DNA from 3 places in the Devosia sp. Z11_6 genome. Region 2 is predicted to be linked to each of the others. Evidence: predicted binding sites of a transcription regulator. Region 2 holds the regulator's gene; each other region holds the start of a gene.

Region 1 (3,892 bases), on a different contig from region 2:
TCGCAGGGCAGGCCCATGGGCACATCGCGCCCATCCACCAGGACACGGTCCGGCGTAACGCAAAGGCCGTGTACGGCCTGGGCCATGGCCCAGAGCGTCGCGCCGCGAATATTGCGGGTGGCGATGATGGAGGGAGGCGCGATCACCACCGAAACTCGGGCGGTGTCCACAATCTGGGCGAACAGCGCCTCGCGCACCTCTTCGGTCAGCTTTTTGGAATCGTTGAGGCCAACCGGAATGCAGGTGGGATCGAGTATCACCGCGGCCACGACCACGGGGCCGGCCAGGGGACCGCGGCCGGCTTCGTCCACGCCGGCGACGACGCGCGCCCCACGGGCCTGCGCGGCAAGCTCATGGGAATAATCGGGTTCAAGCTGGATGGGTGATTCGATCAGCATGCCGCCAGCATCGCGATGGGCCTGCGCGGCGTCAACCCGGCGCCAAGTCGCGCCGGGATCACAAATCAGAAGAGGCTCATCTGCCGGTCTTCGAGCTTGGGGGCGACGAAAAGGTCGCTGCGCAGGCCCGGAAGCTTGGCGTCGAGCCCATAGCGCTCGCGCGCCTTTTCGAAGCGCTGGGTCAGCAGGGTCGCATAAGGGCCTTCGCCCGTCATGCGGGTGCCCCAGCGCGAGTCATAATCCTTGCCACCACGGGTATCGCGCACCAGCGATAGCACATGCCGCACCCGGTCGGGGAAATGGCGCAGCAGCCATTCCCGGAAGATGTCGCGCACTTCGCCGGGCAAGCGCAGCAGGATCATCGCGGCTCCCTTGGCACCTTGGGCGGCGGCGGCATCGAGGATGCGCTCGAGCTCCATGTCGTTGATCGCCGGGATCATCGGGGAGGCGAGTACGGAGACCGGCACGCCCGCTTCCGACAGAAGCCGAATGGCTTCGAGGCGCCGGGCCGGGGAGGAGGCACGCGGCTCCATCTTGCGGCTGAGCTTGTGGTCCATCGAGGTCATGGAAATGCCGACCTTGACGAGCCGGAGCTTGGCCAACTCAGTCAGAAGGTCGAGGTCGCGGATCAGGAGGGCCGACTTGGTGGTGATGGTAACGGGGTGGCGCGTTTCCAGCATCACTTCGAGGATCCCGCGCGTCAGCTTATGCTTGCGCTCGGCGGGCTGATAGGGGTCCGTATTGGTGCCCATTGCCACCGGCTTGACGCGATAGTTCTTGGCGCCGAGTTCCGCGCGCAGCGCTTCCACCGCATTGGTTTTGACATAGATGTCGCGCTCGAACTCGATGCCGGCGGAATGGCCGAGGAAGGCGTGGCTGGGGCGGGCAAAGCAATAGGAACAGCCATGCTCGCAGCCGCGATAGGCATTGATCGAGCGATCAAAGCCGATATCGGGGCTGTCATTGCTGGTGATGATGGTCTTGGCGCGCTCGATATGCTCGATGGTTTCGAACTGGGGCAGTGTTTCGACGCTGTTCCAGCCGTCATCAAAGCTCTCCCGGGCCTGGCGCTCGAAGCGGCCGCTGCGATTGGATTGCGCGCCCCGGCCGCGATTGCGGCTGGGATCGACCAGTTCGCGCCGCGCCAGATCGGCGTCGCGGCTGCGGCTGAGCTTTTCCAGGGCTTCAAAGGACGGCGCTTGATAAAGGGCCATGAGGCGATCTCCTTGCGCTTGCCGGTCGAATCGCGACGGCACGCAGCGTGGGATTCACATAGCGCACGCACGAGAACAAAACAAGAACAAGGGTGAACAGCTGAGCTGCCTCGACCCATCAAATGGGCGTGGGGAACGGCTGATGCAAGACTGCCCTGCACGCGCGCGGGGTGGACTGGAGCGCTTGCACCCACTAAACTACCCGACCCGGCCAAGGGCGCTGACCCCACTCGCTTCGGCGATGTCGAAATCGGGTTGGCCCGATCGTCAGGGCTGTGTTCCAGCTGCCCGGGACCGAACAAATTCAATTCTGCGAAAGGCACACCATGTCCAGCGATGCTTCTGTTTTAGATGCTGTGCCCCCATCCGCCGCCGCAGCTGAGCCAGGGCTTGGCGCGCGCAATCGGCTGGTGATCAACCTGCTGCTGGTTTCGGCCTTTGTGGTGATCCTGAACGAAACCATCATGGGCGTGGCACTGCCGCACCTGATGACCGATCTGGGGATCACCGCAAGCGCCGGCCAGTGGCTGACCACGGCGTTTCTGCTGACCATGGCGGTGGTGATTCCCATCACCGGCTTCTTGCTGCAGCGCTTTCATACGCGGCCGGTGTTTGTCGCCGCCATGAGCACGTTTTCGCTCGGCACCCTGATCTGCGCCACCGCTCCTGGCATTGAACTGCTGATTGCGGGTCGGGTGGTGCAGGCCATCGGCACGGCGATCATGATGCCGCTGCTGATGACCACGGTGATGAACCTCGTGCCGCCCGCAACGCGGGGCAAGACCATGGGCAATATCTCGACGGTGATCTCGGTGGCGCCAGCGATCGGCCCGACCATTTCGGGCCTGATCCTGTCGCAGCTGGATTGGCGCTGGATGTTTATCCTGGTTTTGCCGATTGCGCTGGGGAGCCTCGCCCTGGGATTTGCGCGCATCCGCAATGTTTCGACGCCCAAATCCGTGCCAATCGATGTGATTTCGGTCGGTATGTCGGTGGTGGGTTTTGGCAGCCTGGTTTATGGGCTAAGCGGGCTGGGGGAAGCTGCGAGCCATCCCGGTCCCGTGCCGGCCTGGGCGCCGCTGGTGCTGGGCATCGTAGTGATCGGGCTCTTCGTGCTGCGCCAGCTGTCCCTCCAAAAGCGCGACCGTGCCCTGCTTGATCTGCGCACCCTGCAAACGCCGACCTTCAGCATCTCGGTGGTGCTGATGGCGGTGATGATGATGGCGATGTTCGGTATGTTGATCCTGCTGCCCATCTATCTGCAGAACGTTCTGGGGCTCTCGACGCTGCAGACCGGCTTGATGCTGCTGCCGGGCGGCCTCGTTATGGGGCTCTGCGCGCCAGTGGTAGGTCGGCTCTATGACAAACATGGCCCAACCGTGCTGCTCGTGCCCGGCGCGACCATTGTGAGCCTCGTCTTGTGGAGCCTGACCATGGTCACGGAAAGCACGCCCTTTGGCTGGCTGCTCGCCGCCCATCTGGCCTTCAGCGTCGGTTTGTCGCTGATGTTCACGCCCCTGTTTTCGGCGAGCCTGGGTTCGCTCCAGCCCAAGCTATATTCGCATGGCAGCGCCGTGATCGGCACGGTGCAGCAGGTGGCCGGGGCAGCGGGCACGGCGTTGTTTGTGGCGCTGATGACCCTGCAGTCGGCCAATCTGCTGGCCGGTGGTGCCGAGCCATTGGCGGCAGCGGCGGGCGGCATCCGCTCGGCGTTCTTTGTGGGGGCGATTATCTCGCTGTTCGCGATCGTGGCCGCATTCTTTGTGCGCAAGCCCAAGGGCGGCACGCCGGGCATGGTGCACGGGCACTAAGCTTCTCAAGGCTGGTGGAACTTCAGAACGGCGGCCTTGGGGCCGCCGTTCTGCGTTTCAGCGCTCGGCGAGACGTGGCATCACTTCCACGAAATTGCAGGGTTTGTGCCGATAATCGAGCTGATCGCGCAAAATGCCCTCCCAGGCGTCCCGGCAGGCGCCGCGGGAGCCCGGCAGGCAGAACACAAAGGTTTCCCCGATCAGCCCAGCCGTGGCGCGCGACTGAATCGAGGACGTGCCGATCTTGGTGGCCGAGTATTGGTGGAACAGGACCGAAAAGCCGTCCATGCGCTTGTTGAACAGCGGCTCGATGGCTTCGGGGGTGACATCGCGGCCGGAAAAGCCGGTGCCGCCCGTGGTCAGCACCACGTCCACTTGCGGGTCCGCAACCCAGGCCTGAACGGCCGCCCGGATCGCCTGCACATCATCAGGCACCACGCTGCGGCCAGCGCAACGATGACCATCGGCT
Region 2 (3,892 bases):
GCTTCTGCAACACGATGGGCACGGCAACCACGATGAACTCGCTGGCTGAGTCGCTGGGCATGCAGCTGCCGGGTTCGGCGGCAATTCCCGCGCCTTATCGCGATCGCCAGGAAATGGCCTATCGCACGGGCAAGCGCATCGTCGACATGGTGCATGAGGACCTCAAGCCCTCCGACATCATGACCAAGGACAATTTCATCAACACCATCGTGGTCAATTCCGCGATTGGCGGGTCGACCAACGCCCCGATCCACATCCAGGCGATCGCCAAGCATATCGGTGTCGAGCTCGACCTGCAGGACTTCCAGACCTATGGGCACAAGGTGCCGCTGCTGGTGAACCTGCAGCCGGCCGGCGAATATCTCGGCGAGGATTACTACCATGCGGGCGGCGTGCCGGCGGTGGTCAACGAGCTGATGAAGCAGGGGCTGATCCGTGAGAATGCACCCACCGTCAACGGCAAGACCATCGGCGAGAACTGCCGCAACACCCCCATCCAGGACGAGAAGGTGATCCGCCCGTTCGAGCAGCCGCTCAAGGAAGAAGCCGGGTTCCTGGTGCTGCGCGGCAATCTCTTCGACAACGCGATCATGAAGACCAGCGTGATCTCGCCCGAGTTCCGCGAGCGCTACCTTGCCAATCCCGAGCATCCCGGCATGTTCGAGGGCAAGGCCGTGGTGTTCGATGGTCCTGAGGACTATCACCACCGGATCGATGATCCCTCCCTCGATATCGACGAGCACACGCTGCTGTTCATGCGCGGCGCGGGCCCGATCGGCTATCCGGGGGCGGCTGAAGTCGTCAATATGCGGCCCCCTGCCTACCTCATCAAGAAGGGCGTCCACGCGCTGGCCTGTATCGGCGACGGGCGCCAATCCGGCACGTCGGGCTCGCCCTCGATCCTCAACGCTTCGCCTGAAGCGGCAGCGGGCGGCAACCTGGCCATCCTACGCACGGGTGACCGGGTGCGTATCGACCTCAACAATGGCACCGCCGATATCCTGATCTCGGACGCCGAGATTGCGACGCGCCGGCAAGAACTGGCGGAAGCGGGCGGCTACAAGTACCCCGCGCACCAGACGCCCTGGCAGGAAATCCAGCGCGGGCTGGTCGACCAGCTTGGCAATGGCGCCGTACTCAAGCCAGCAGTGGCTTACCAGCGCATTGCCCAGACCTATGGCGTGCCGCGCGACAACCACTAGGGCTTGAGCCCCAACGACTTCGAGATCCCCGCTTCGGCGGGGATTTTTGTTTCCAAGGCACGGCGAAACTCCGGTCGGCACGAGGCCTCCGGTTGGGAGCGGCGTTGGCGAGGCATTGCCTCAAAAAACGTTGCGCAAAACGGAAGCTCCGCCTCGCCAACAGCGACTGGGTGCCGATGCCCGCTCCCTCCTGCGGCGCATGCCAGATTCCGCGGATGTTGAACTAAACCCTGGCGGGCACCGCTGCCTGCGCCACATCAGGGTTCCGATGGCCAGTGCAGCTGCCATCGCGATTCTTCACCCAAGACCACCGGACGATAGAGGTCCACGGCTCTTGCGGACACCGGCCGGATCGCGGCGACCCACGATCCTCCAGCCTCCACGCACCAACCACTCGTCATGATCTCGCTTGGGTGCGCGGATGAGGAGACTATGCGGGCGATCGGCGGGGGCGGGGATAAGTTATTGTCGGGGGGCATGGGGCTTGAGCGGATTGCACGCTGGAGGTGGCCAGCCGGGTCTAACGTCACTCGCGGAGGAGGGGACTGAACCCCCACCCCGGCCCTCCCCTCAAGGGGGAGGGTGAAGGAGGGGGCACAAAGGCGCTGGTCTGGTGCGGCTCATGAGGACTATTGGGCGTCAACGAGCTCCGTTGAAGACGCTTGTTCCTGGCCAACTCAGGGCTCAGGCGTGGCGACCTATATGGGCGAGGGCGCGCTGAAACATGGGGTGCCATTCGGGTCCGGGTTGGCGCTCGAGTGGCCACCAGAAGAACTCGAACCAATGACCAACATCATCTTGCGTAAAGTAACACCAGTGTTCGGGGACGGGAGCGGCGGCACTCACCACAACGAAGTGCCAAAGCTGTTGCTCTGCAATGGAATTGCTGGATGGCAGCGTGCGCAAAGCCTCTGCCTGGAGGCCTGACTCCTCTGCGAGTTCGCGCAGAGCACCGACTTCCATCGGCTCGGAGCCTTCCCGCGTTCCTTTCACCAGCTGCAAGCCAGCCAAAGGATGCCTGAACGCCAAGCACTGGCGTTCTTGCGCCACCACCCGCAGCAGAACGGGACAGAGTTTTTCGACCCTCGGGGTCAATATTTACGCAGCAGGCCCACGAGGCGGCCCTGAACCTTGACGCGGTCGGGCGGGAAGATGCGGGTTTCGTAGGCGGGATTGGCCGCTTCAAGCGCGATGGTGTTGCCCTTGCGGCGCAGCCGCTTGAGGGTGGCTTCCTCGTCATCCACCAGCGCAACGATGATCTCGCCGGTCCCGGCAACATCCTGGCGACGAATCAGCACAGTGTCGCCATCGAAAATGCCCGCATCGATCATCGAATCGCCGCGCACTTCCAGAGCATAGTGCTCGCCCGGGCCAAGCATCTCGGGCGGCACCGAGATCGTGTGGGAGTGGCTCTGGATGGCCTCGATGGGGGTACCGGCGGCGATCCGGCCCATGACCGGGACCGCGACGGGGCGCACATAATCATCGCTCCAGCCCGAGCGTGGCGGCGGAGCGGCAACACGGCCCAGATTGCCTTCGATGACGCTGGGCTCGAAGCGGGCCTTGCGGCCGCCGAGCGCGGGGTTCATCGAATCGGGGAGTTTGAGCACTTCCAGTGCCCGCGCGCGATTGGGCAGGCGGCGGATGAAGCCGCGCTCCTCAAGCGCCGTGATCAGGCGGTGAATGCCCGACTTGGAGGCCAGATCCAACGCGTCCTTCATCTCGTCAAACGAAGGGGGAATGCCGCTTTCCTTCATCCGCTCATGGATGAACATCAGCAGTTCATGTTGCTTGCGCGTCAGCATCGGAGCCCTTCAATCGCAGAATCGGAACAAAGACTGAACGAGCATAGGTGTTCCAGTTATGTTCTGCAATAACGCTCAAGGGCGCAGGAGAAAATTCTTTGGCTCTGCTTAGAACCCGTCCAGCGGAATGGCCGCAGCTAGGGTGCCGGCGGGTTGTCCGGGATCGTACTCCGGCTGCACCAGCAGCATATCGGCACGGGCCAGCGAGGAGGTATGACCGCTATCGGTTTCGCTGATCGGGAGCAAGCCCGCACCTTGGCTTGAATGCACCATTTGGGCACGCATGAAGTGGCGCCGGGCGGTATTGGGCGGCGTGGGCGCAAGAAGCGGCAGGTGCCAGCGGGCGGGTTCGGCGACGCCGAGCCAGCGGCGGAGCGCCGGCTTGATGAAGACGGCGGCGGTCACCATGGCCGAAACCGGATTGCCAGGCAGGCCAAACACCAGGGTTTTGGCCATTGTGCCGAACATAAGCGGCTTGCCCGGGCGCATATTGATGCGCCAGAAATCGAGCTGGACGCCGAGACTCAGCAGGATTTCCTGCACGATGTCATGGTCGCCAACACTGGCGCCGCCCGTGGTGATGACGAAATCGGGCGCTTCGGCAAAGATGGCGGCGAGGCGCTCGGCAAGCGCCGCGCGGTTGTCGGGAGCGATGCCGTAGTCGCGGATCTCGGCGGCGTAAGGCGCAAGCAGCGGCCGCAAACCAAAGCTGTTGGAGGCGACGATCTGGCCCGGTCCGAGCGTGGCGCCGGGCAGCACCAGTTCGTCCCCGGTGGCAAGGAGCGCTATGCGCGGCTGCACGGCGACGGGCAGCGTCGCGCAATTAGCGGCGGCCGCGACGGCCAGTTGCATGGGAGTGAGGCGAGAGCCTCTCGGAATCAGCTC
Region 3 (3,892 bases), on a different contig from region 2:
GACTTGCGTTAGCGGGAGCACCATGGCTGTCTCCAACATCATGTTCGCCGGCTCAGCGCTGGCGGCGGAGCGGCTCGGAAAGACCATCACTGGCTCAACTCGCGCAGGCCCAGCCGGATCAGCTTTTCGGTCGCGGTATCATCCCCCTCACGGGCCACAACCCGCGCCAGGGCGGCGGAAGCTTGCGCCCCCGAATACCCCAGATTGACCAAAGCGGAAACCGCATCGGCTACATTCCCGCCGGCGGTTCCTTCGCCCAAGGCGGTCTGCAGCCCGAGCGTGCCCGCGTCAATGCCCCCGCCCTGCGGCGCCTTGCCCTTGAGCTCGGTCACCAATCGCAACGCCAGCTTGGGCCCAACCCCATTGGCCCGCCCGATCATCGCCTTGTCACCTAGTGCAATAGCGCTCGACAATTCCGATGGTGACAGGGCGGACAGGATCCCAAGCGCCACCCGCGCGCCAACGCCCTGCACGGTCATGAGGAGGTTGAACCAGCCCTTTTCGGCTTCGCTGCCAAAGCCATAAAGCCGGATCATGTCTTCGCGCACCACGGTTTCGATGAACACCACGGTTGCTTCCCCGACCCGGGGCAATCCCTGCAAAGTGCGCGACGAGCAAAAGGCCTCGTAGCAGACCCCTCCCACATCGATGAGCACATGATCATCGCCAAAGCTGTCGACGGCACCCTTGAGCTTGCCGATCATGCGCTCATCCGTGCCCGTTGCGCCGCAACCCGGTGATGGGCATGGCAGATCGCGATCGCAAGTGCGTCGGCCGCGTCGGCGCCCTTGATCTTGGCCGTGGGCAGCAAGGTCTTGACCATCAGCGCCACCTGTTCCTTTTCCGCGTGCCCGGTGCCCACGATCGATTTCTTGACGAGATTGGTGGCATATTCCGCCACCGGAATGCCGCGATGGGCCGGCGTCATCAGCGCCACCCCCCTCGCCTGTCCCAGGATCAGCGCCGAGCGTGGTCCCGAGTTCACGAAGGTTTCTTCCACCGCCGCCTCATCGGGCGCAAACCGCTCCAGCAGGTCCAGCAACTCCGTAAAAAGGATCGCGAGGCGCTGCGCCAATTCGCCTTCCGTGGGCGGAGTGACCGTGCCGCAGGCGATGAATTGCAGCTTGTTGCCCTGGGTTTCGATTACCCCCCAACCGCAGCGCCGCAGTCCTGGATCGATGCCGATGATTCGCACTGGTGGTGTCATGTTTCACCCATACCTGAAGGCGCTTCTCCTACCAAGCAGAAGTGAACAAAGCAGCAACGGAGCCCTGTGGAAGAAGCGACACGCGTAAAATTCCACCCATTGCACAAACCCCATTTTCAAGAAGCGCCTTCTAGGTTCGGCAATGTTCATGAAGGGGCATTAACTTATGAGCTGTGACCTGGTTTGCTGCGCCCCTTTGGCGCCGCGACGCTTCTGTGCATTGCCGCGCCTGACCGCGTTACCCCGCCCTGGGCACTCGCTCGCGTCTGCGCTCACCACCTATGGGCAGCGCCCGGAAAGGTGGGTAGCCAATGGCTAGCCCTTTTCAGGATAGCATCGGGGGGAGCGGCTCACGTACCTGGTCGAGCGTCACCCGCTGGACCGTGTTCGGCACCTTGGGCTGCGTCCTGGTTTCCGTCGGGTTCAATGCCCTGCTATTTGAGAATTTAGGTGGTGCAGCGCTGCAACGGGCGATGATCAGCGCTACGGTGCTACCCATCTTCCTGGGCGTGCCGCTGCTTTTTCTCCTGAGCTTGCGGCTGCGGCGCCTTGCCATTGCCAATCGCCGGCTGGGCATGGTCGCCCGCACGGACAGCCTCACCTCTTGTCTGAATCGCGGCGCCTTCACCGCCCAGGTGACGACGCAGTTGGCGCGCGCCGACAGCACCCCGGGCGGTGCCTTGCTGGTGATCGACGCCGACAACTTCAAATCGATCAACGATCGGTTCGGCCACGATGCCGGCGACCTTGCCCTGACGGTGATCGCCCGGGCGATCCGCTCGGTGCTGCGGGCGGGAGATCTGGTGGGGCGGATGGGCGGCGAGGAATTTGGCGTGTTCCTGCCCGGCGTCGATGCCGACATTACGCGCGCTATTGCCGAACGCATCCGCAGCGCGGTCAATGAAGCTGAATTTGTGCCGCGCGGCACCGTACAAGCCCTGTCCGTCAGCATTGGTGGCGCTGTGTTCGGCAGCGCCATCGGTTTTTCCGAATTGTTCCGGATTGCCGATCAGCGCCTTTATGACGCCAAGCAAACCGGCCGCAATCGCGTGACGATCGTCGCGGCCGATCAGTTCTTCCCCCAGGCCCTGCAACGCGCCTGAGGAACCTTGTCGAGGCTTAGTCGGCCAGCTTGGCCATGGCCTCGTCGCTCATCTCGAAGTTGGAATAAACATTCTGCACGTCATCGTCTTCTTCGAGCGTAGCGATCAACTTCATCAGCGTCGCGCCCTTGTCGGCATCGATGGGGGTATTGGTCTGCGGCTTCCACACGGCCTTGACTGATTCTGCTTCGCCCAGTGCCTTTTCCAGCGCGGCGGCCACTTCCACCATCGCCTCAAAGCTCGTGTAGATATAGTGGCCCTCTTCGTCGCTTTCGACGTCATCGGCGCCTGCCTCGATGGCGGCTTCCATGATCTCGTCGGCACTGCCGGCGCTTGCCGGATAGGTGATCTCGCCAACCTTGTCGAACATGAACCCGACCGAGTTGGTTTCCCCCATCGCGCCGCCATTCTTGGAGAAGTAGGAGCGCACATTGGAGGCGGTGCGATTGCGATTGTCGGTCAGCGTTTCCACGATGATCGCGACGCCACCTGGGCCATAGCCCTCATAGCGGATTTCGTCATAGTTCTCGCCGTCGCTGCCGATCGCCTTCTTGATAGCGCGATCGATGTTGTCCTTGGGCATGGACTGGGCGCGCGCATTGGTCACCGCCAGGCGCAACCGGGAATTGAAAGCCGGATCGGGCATGCCCATCTTGGCCGCCACCGTGATTTCGCGCGCCAGCTTGGAAAAGACCTTGGAACGCACCGCATCGCTTTTGCCTTTGCGGTGCATGATGTTCTTGGCATGTGAATGGCCGGCCATCGGTCAGTCCTTGGGGTCTGGTGTTGTTGTGGTGGCGCGTTATAGGCAAGCCCGGCGCGAATGTGAAGCGGGCTAGAACTCGGGCAACGCCTGCGCCAAGACCCCGCCCACCCGCACCGGCAGCACCTTGACCGCCAGTCCCGTGCGCGGATCGGTTTCCACCGCCACGCCGCACAAGGTCGCTTCCCCTTCGGCTGGCGTGAACCGGCCATTGGCAATGCCGGTGAGGAACCGGTTCAGCGGCTCGTCGGGGTCCACCCCGATCACCGAGTCGTAGTCCCCGCACATGCCCGCATCCGCCAGCAGCGCCGTGCCGCCCTTGAGAATGCGCAAGTCAGCCGTCGGGATATGGGTGTGGGTGCCGACCACCAGGCTCGCCCGCCCATCGAGAAAGTGCCCCATGCCCTGGATTTCGGAAGTGGCCTCGGTGTGAAAATCCACGATAATTGCGTCGGCCTGCTCGCCCAGCGGACAGGCGGCGATCGCCGCTTCCACCGCCCGGAACGGATCATCGGCTGGCCCCATGAACACGCGCCCGAGCGCGTTGATCACCAGCACCCGATGCCCGTTGCGGCCCTCGATAAACATCGCCCCGCGACCGGGGGTGCCTGGCGCCATGTTGATGGGCCGCACCAGCGTCGTTTCCCGCTCGATAAACGAGATGGTGTCGCGCTGGTCGAAGGCATGATCGCCCAGGGTCACGATATCGGCGCCGGCCGCCCGGATGCCGTTGAAATGCGGCTCGGTCAGCCCGCGCCCATGGCTGGCATTTTCCCCGTTCACCACCACAAAATCAAAGCCGTAGCGCTCGATCAATCC

What was found. Region 2 encodes LexA, which represses DNA repair genes until DNA is damaged. Its sites were predicted from a motif close to TGTTCNNNNTGTGTTCNG; they were not measured.
Region 1: a site for LexA is predicted at 1,684-1,701, ahead of AC3YMN_RS14855 (PA0069 family radical SAM protein). Genes of this name have one in related genera too.
Region 3: a site for LexA is predicted at 1,249-1,266, ahead of ruvC (crossover junction endodeoxyribonuclease RuvC). Genes of this name have one in related genera too.

The regions. Positions count from the first base shown of each region.
Region 1 is NZ_JBYUNQ010000005.1:48,899-52,790, reverse strand. Features, by position in the region: gene rnhB (ribonuclease HII) at 1-398, opposite strand, end outside; gene AC3YMN_RS14855 (PA0069 family radical SAM protein) at 464-1,612, opposite strand; gene AC3YMN_RS14850 (MDR family MFS transporter) at 1,939-3,423, shown strand; gene moaB (molybdenum cofactor biosynthesis protein B) at 3,481-3,892, opposite strand, start outside.
Region 2 is NZ_JBYUNQ010000003.1:129,155-133,046, reverse strand. Features, by position in the region: gene AC3YMN_RS10000 (IlvD/Edd family dehydratase) at 1-1,202, shown strand, start outside; gene AC3YMN_RS09995 (NUDIX hydrolase) at 1,887-2,195, opposite strand; gene lexA (transcriptional repressor LexA) at 2,294-3,007, opposite strand; gene AC3YMN_RS09985 (molybdopterin molybdotransferase MoeA) at 3,116-3,892, opposite strand, start outside.
Region 3 is NZ_JBYUNQ010000001.1:380,961-384,852, reverse strand. Features, by position in the region: gene ruvA (Holliday junction branch migration protein RuvA) at 87-704, opposite strand; gene ruvC (crossover junction endodeoxyribonuclease RuvC) at 701-1,207, opposite strand; gene AC3YMN_RS01825 (GGDEF domain-containing protein) at 1,519-2,310, shown strand; gene AC3YMN_RS01820 (YebC/PmpR family DNA-binding transcriptional regulator) at 2,327-3,073, opposite strand; gene AC3YMN_RS01815 (TIGR00282 family metallophosphoesterase) at 3,146-3,892, opposite strand, start outside.